2 regions of the Amycolatopsis sp. NPDC051373 genome follow, and region 2 is predicted to be linked to the other one. Evidence: riboswitches for the same ligand, from Rfam matches in the RefSeq annotation. Region 2 holds a riboswitch; the other holds the start of a gene.
The links. Region 2 has a riboswitch for cobalamin ahead of metE (5-methyltetrahydropteroyltriglutamate--homocysteine S-methyltransferase). Riboswitches for the same ligand answer to the same signal wherever they lie in the genome.
Positions count from the first base shown of each region.

Region 1: another riboswitch for cobalamin. It lies ahead of AB0383_RS10625 (hypothetical protein); the one in region 2 lies ahead of metE (5-methyltetrahydropteroyltriglutamate--homocysteine S-methyltransferase).

Region 1 is NZ_JBFBAE010000005.1:23,075-26,274, reverse strand. It holds gene AB0383_RS10630 (CbiQ family ECF transporter T component) at 1-995, opposite strand, end outside; gene AB0383_RS10625 (hypothetical protein) at 985-1,599, opposite strand; cobalamin riboswitch at 1,652-1,787, opposite strand; gene AB0383_RS10620 (Gfo/Idh/MocA family oxidoreductase) at 1,831-2,727, shown strand; gene AB0383_RS10615 (VanZ family protein) at 2,986-3,200, shown strand, end outside.
Region 2 is NZ_JBFBAE010000010.1:225,195-228,394, reverse strand. It holds gene AB0383_RS20855 (ribonucleoside-diphosphate reductase subunit alpha) at 1-406, shown strand, start outside; gene AB0383_RS20850 (ribonucleotide-diphosphate reductase subunit beta) at 477-1,550, shown strand; cobalamin riboswitch at 1,639-1,854, shown strand; partial or broken gene metE (5-methyltetrahydropteroyltriglutamate--homocysteine S-methyltransferase) at 1,949-3,200, shown strand, end outside.

The DNA of each region.
Region 1 (3,200 bases), on a different contig from region 2:
AGCAAGGGCAACGTCGGCCAGCTCGGCGGGCTCACCGACGTGGCCAGCTGCGCCGGCGAGGAAGCCAGCAGCAGCCCCGCCGACGCGACCCCACACAGCACCACCAACGTCTCCGGCAGCCGCCACGGATCAGGCCGGTACGCCGTCCGCCGGATCCGCCGTCCGCCCAGCACGAACCCGGCGGACGCCACGGCCAAGCCCGCCACCAGCATGGGCACGCCGAGCCAGCTCGACGACCCGTCGAGCACCCCGTACACCCCGACGGCGACCCCGAACAGCCCCGCGAGCACGCAGGTCGCGATCAGCACCCGCACGCGCGGCGCGAGGTAGCCACGCCGGCCGTAGCCGCGCGAGTCCATGGCCGCCGCCAGCAGGAGCGAGCGGTCCATCGCGTCGGCGAGCACCGGCACGAAAACCCCCTTCACGAACCTCAGCCCCCGGCCGCGCGCCGCCCGCAGCCGTCGCGCGCGCCGCACCCGCTGCACGCTCTCCACCAGCTGGGGCGCGACCGAAAGCGCCACCGTGACGGCCGTGCTGACCTCGGCCAACGCGCCGGGCACGGCCTTGAGCAGGCGTTTCGGGTTGGCCAGCGCGTTGGCGGCGCCGACGCAGAGCACGATCGTGGCCAGCCGCAGCCCGTCGTAAAAGCCGCCGAGCAGCTCCTCCGCCGACGTCGGCCCCAGCAGCTCGATCCCGGCGGCCGCGGCGGGCAGCGGGATCGTCGGCAGCGTGAAGAGCACGTGGCCGCCGTCCTCGCCGCCGCTGAGGATGCGGAACAGCACGCGCGACACCACGATCACGCCCGCGACCAGCGCGTACACCCGAAAAGCCAGCGCCCACGGCGCGTCGCCCCGGCGGTTCACCACCACGAACCCGGCCACGGCGATCACCAGCGCGAGCAGCAGCGGGTTGGTGGTGCGGCTGGCGGCGACGGCGAGCGCGAGCGCCCACACCCACCACGCGCCCGGGTGCAGAGCCCGCGCGTTACCGGGCAGCACGCCTGCGCCGCAGCCCGACGACCACACCCGCGACGACGAGCACCGCGATCACGACGAGCCCGATCACCAGGCTCCACGGGAAACCGCTGCCGCCGGAATCCGTGGCCGCGGCCGCGGGCGCAGGCACGTTGGCCTTCCGCACCGGCGCCACCCGCGGCGGCGGGTAGTCCTGGAAGGACTTCTTGTGCGCGAACGACCAGCCCTCGAAGCTCCCCGCCGGCGGCTTCCAGCCCTGCACGCCGACCTGGCTCGAAGCCCACTTGCCACCGTCGGTCGCCGTCCAGAAGCTCCACGACGCGCTCTCCGGCGGCATCCCCGAGCACGACTGGTCGGCCGGTTTGCCCTCGATCTTGCAGATCAGCGCGAGGCCGTACTTGCCGACGCCCGCGATGTCGAGGCCCGCGTTCTGCATGGCCGCCACGCCGTCGGCCTGCGGCCCGGGCGCGCAGCGGATCAGGGTGTCGCCACCGAGGTCCTGGAAGTCGACGACCACCGTCACGCCCGTGGCGTCGGGGCAGTACCCCGCGGCGCCCTTGCCGGGCACGGTCGCGGTGGCGGGACTCGCACCGGACAGACCGGCGGTGACCAGGAGCGCGGCCACGGCAAGGAGCCGGGCAGAAAAGACAGGGAACAACCGCATCGTTGATGAACCTCGCATCGAATCGGACCACGGCGGGCGATCCGGCTCACGGCCGCACGGGCGGCCGCTCACGGTTGCGGGTCAGCGCCGGATTCCCACCGGCTTCCCCCGATCGTGGTGTACAGCTGACCGACGTTAACCCACCGGAGGTACCCGCCGGAAGCGGCGCCGGACACACTTACACTGCCGGGCGTGGACGTCGGACAGCTGCGCATCGGCCTCGTCGGAACCGGTCCCTGGGCGACCACGGTGCACGCGCCGGGCCTGACCGAACACCCCGGCACCGAGCTCACCGCCGTGTGGGCGCGCCGCATCACCAGCGCCCGTCCGCTGGCCGAGGCCCACGGAGCCGTCGGCACCGACGACCTCGACGAGCTGTTCTCGCTGGTCGACGCCCTCGCCTTCGCCGTGCCGCCCGCCGTGCAGGCGGAGATCGCGACGCGCGCGGCCGAGGCCGGCAAGCACCTGATCCTCGAGAAGCCGATCGCCGCCGACCTGGCGAGCGCCCAGCGGCTGGCCGACGCCGTGGACAAAGCCGGCGTCGCGTCGCTCGTGATGCTCACGCTGCGGTTCTCCCAGCAGACGCGCGAGTGGCTCGACGGCCTCGCCGCCTCGGGCGGCTGGCGCGGCGGTGGCGCGCGCTGGCTGTCGGGCGCGCTGCTCGGCGGGCAGTACTCGACCTCGGCCTGGCGCCTCGACGCGGCCGGTGGCGCGCTCGCCGACATCGGCCCGCACGCGTTCGACCTGCTCGACGCCGCCCTCGGCCGCATCACCGACGTGCTCGCGGCTCACCGTGGCCCCGACGACCTGTGGCAGCTGATGTTCGCCCACGAGGGCGGCGCCACGAGCACCGCGACGCTGTCGCTGCGACTGCCGGTTCAGCCGAGCGTGGTCGAGGTCGCGGTCTACGGCGAGCACGGCTACCGGACGCTCGGTCGCAAACCGGGCACCGCCGGGGAGTCCTACACGGCACTGCTGGACGACTTCGCGGCCATGGTCGCGAGTGGCACGACCACGCATCCGTGCGACGTCCACCGTGGCCTGCACCTGTCCGCGCTCATCGGGAAGGCGCGCGAGCTCGCCGGGTAGTACACAGGCTCGAACCCTTGATTTCCGTTGTGAAACAAGGCTTTTCACCAAGTCGGCGAAATCCTTCCACAGGGTTGTCCACAGCATCCACTATGGACGGTCCGCGCCTCGACCGAACCACGGGAAGCCGTTTCGCGCCACCGGAAAGATCACCGAATAGTGCGGCCCGCTGAGCATGCCGACTCGAACCGGCAATGCGAAGGTTGATCTTGGGAGGGCGGGAAGAAGCAGTTCAGAGGGGTTCGAGAAGGGAAGCGCATGGGCGCCTTGCTGCGCGCTTTCTGGGGGATCATCCCGATCACGGCCATCGCGTTGCCGTACGCGCTGCTCTGCTGGCCCTTGCTCGCCGCGCGGAGGCGGCGAAGAAGCAGCATCAGCCTCGGCCACGCGTCGGCGACCGCGGCCGTCGACGTGACGGCGGTGACGATCGGCGCGCTCGTGCTCTGCCTGGTCATCATGCCCGTCGGCGCCGC
Region 2 (3,200 bases):
GCAGTCGCTGAACCTCTACATCGCGGCGCCGAGCGGGCGCAAGCTCGACGAGCTGTACCGCTACGCGTGGCACAAGGGCCTCAAGACCACGTACTACCTGCGCGCGCAGTCGGCGACGCACGTGGAGAAGAGCACCCTGCGCGGCACCGACGGCAAGCTGAACGCGGTCTCGGCCGCCCCGGCCGCCGCCGCTGCTCCGGCCTCGACGCCGGTCCCGGCGACTGCGCCCGTGCCGTCGCCCTCGGCCGCTGTCCCGGCGAGCCCCGCCGCGGCCGTGCCCGCCGCGGTCCCGGCCGCCAAGCCCGCCGAGCCGAAGGAAATGCCGAAGGTCGACGACATCGACTTCGTCGCCACCGAAGGCGCCGCCTGCCGCATCGACGACCCCGACTGCGAAGCCTGCCAGTGACCTCCTCGCCGGCGGTGCGACCGGCGCGAACCGGCCGCACCGCCGGCGAGCCTTTTCTTGGAGCCTCTTGATGACCAACGTGGAGACCACGGACGCCACCGGCCTCGGCGAGATCGAGGTCGGCGCCGCCCGGATCAACGTCGACGACAAGCGCATGATCAACGCGCGCGCAGACGTGAACCAGCTGCTGCCCATGAAGTACCGCTGGGCGTGGGACAAGTACCTCGCCGCATGCAACAACCACTGGATGCCGACCGAGGTCGCCATGCAGGCCGACATCGCGCTGTGGAAGTCGCCTGACGGCCTGACCGAGGACGAGCGCCAGATGCTCAAGCGCAACCTCGGCTTCTTCGCCACCGCGGAGTCGTTGGTGGCCAACAACATCGTGCTCGCCGTGTACCGCCAGATCACCAACCCCGAGTGCCGTCAGTACCTGCTGCGCCAGGCGTTCGAGGAAGCCGTGCACACGCACACCTTCCAGTACATCTGCGAAAGCCTCGGCCTGGTCGAGGGCGAGCTGTTCAACATGTACCGCGAGGTGCCGTCCATCTCCGAGAAGGACGCGTGGGCGCTCAAGTACACGCAGAACCTCGAGAACCCGGACTTCGAGACCGGCACGCCGGAGGCCGACCAGGCGTTCCTGCGCGACCTCGTGGCGTTCTACGTGATCTTCGAGGGCATGTGGTTCTACACCGGCTTCGCGCAGATCCTCTCGCTCGGGCGCCGCAACAAGATGGTCGGCATCGCCGAGCAGTACCAGTACATCCTGCGTGACGAGTCGATCCACCTGAACTTCGGCATCGACTGCATCAACCAGATCAAGATCGAGAACCCGCACCTGTGGACCGAAGAGTTCCAGGCGGAGATCCGGCAGATGCTGCAGGACGCGTGCGAGCTGGAAGTCCGCTACGCGCGCGACACCATGCCGCGCGGCATGCTGGGCCTCTCGGCGCAGCTATGCGAGCAGTACATGCACTTCATCACCGACCGGCGCGCCCAGCAGATCGGCCTCGCGCCGATCTTCGGGGAGACGGAGAACCCGTTCCCGTGGATGTCGGAGGCGATGGACCTGAAGAAGGAGAAGAACTTCTTCGAGACCCGCGTGATCGAGTACCAGTCGGGCGGCGCGCTGGACTGGGATTGATCACAGCGGACTGATCCCGGACTCTGGGACCGGGGCGCGGCTTGTGCCGCCCGCAACCCCGACCCGCTAGGCTCGGCCACGCCACAGGTTCGCCAGGGCGTGGCCGGGCTTTTTTCGGTCGTGCCGGTGAGGCAACAGGGAATCCGGTGTGAATCCGGGACTGCCCCGCAGCGGTGAGTGGGAACGAAAGCCGTCACCACGATTTCGTGGTCAAGCACTGGGCGCGAGCCTGGGAAGCGACGGCGAGTAGGCGCGAGGTCGACGCCCACGAGTCCGAAGACCTGCCCGTGGCACGTGCGCCGACGGCGTGCGTGAGTCCGGGCCCCGTGGGACACGGCCTGACCGAACGCGGCTCTCGCGTGTCCGGGCTCGTTGGCGAGCTCGCGAGGAGAGAGCCTGTGACCACCATCGGCACCACCATCCTGGGATACCCGCGCATCGGCCCGGCCCGGGAGCTCAAGCGCGCCCTGGAGCGCTGTTGGGCGGGCACCACCGGCGAAGCGGAGTTGCTCGCCACCGGCCGCGAACTGCGCGCACGGACCTGGTCGCGACTGCGCGACGCCGGGCTGGAGTCGATCCCGTCCGGCACGTTCTCGCACTACGACCACGTGCTCGACACCGCCGAGCTGTTCGGCGCGCTGCCGGAGCGCTTCACGCGCCTCGGCCTCTCATCGCTGGACACGTACTTCGCCGCCGCGCACGGCGTACAGGACGAGCCGGCGCTCGAAATGACGAAGTGGTTCGACACCAACTACCACTACCTCGTGCCCGAACTGGGCCCCGGCTCGCGCTTCACGCTGTCGTGCACGAAGCCCCTCGACGAGGTGCGCGAGGCCCGGGAGCTGGGGATCGAGACGCGGCCGGTACTCGTCGGGCCGGTCACGTTCCTGCTGCTCAGCAAGGCGACACAACCGGATTTCGCACCGTTGGAGCTGCTCGACGAGCTACTGCCCGCATACGCGGAGCTGCTCGCCGCGCTGAAGGCCGAGGGCGTCGAGTGGGTGCAGCTCGACGAGCCGGCGTTCGCCGGTGACCGCACCACGAAGGAGCTCAACGCGCTGACCCGCGCGTACCACGTGCTGGCCAAGGCCGAGGACCGGCCGAAGCTGCTCGTCGCCGGGTATTTCGGCGGGCTCGGCCGCGGGCTGGGCGTGCTGGCCCGCTCCCCCGTTGAGGCGCTGGCCGTGGACCTCGTCACCGACGAGTCCTTTGTGGACGCTGTGGCCGCGGAAGGCGCGTTGCGCGACAAGGAGGTGCTCGCCGGCGTCGTCGACGGGCGCAACGTGTGGCGCACCGACCCGGACCGGGCGCTGGAACGCGCCGCGCGGCTGGCCAGCACCGCGCGGCACGTGAGCGTCTCGACGTCGTGCTCGCTGCTGCACGTGCCCTACGACGTCGAGGCCGAGACCCTCGATTCACGACTCGGGAGCTGGCTCGCGTTCGCCGACCAGAAGGTCGCGGAGGTCGTGCTGCTCGGGCGGGCGCTGCGCGGCGAGCCGGTGGACCTGTCGGCGGCGCGGGCGGCCGTCACTGACCGCGCGACAAACCCGGCGGACGCGGCCGTGGGCAAGCGGCTGACGGCGCTGAAGCGCGAGGACGCCGTGCGGGAGCCGTACGAGCAACGGGCGGCCGTGCAACAGGAATCCCTCG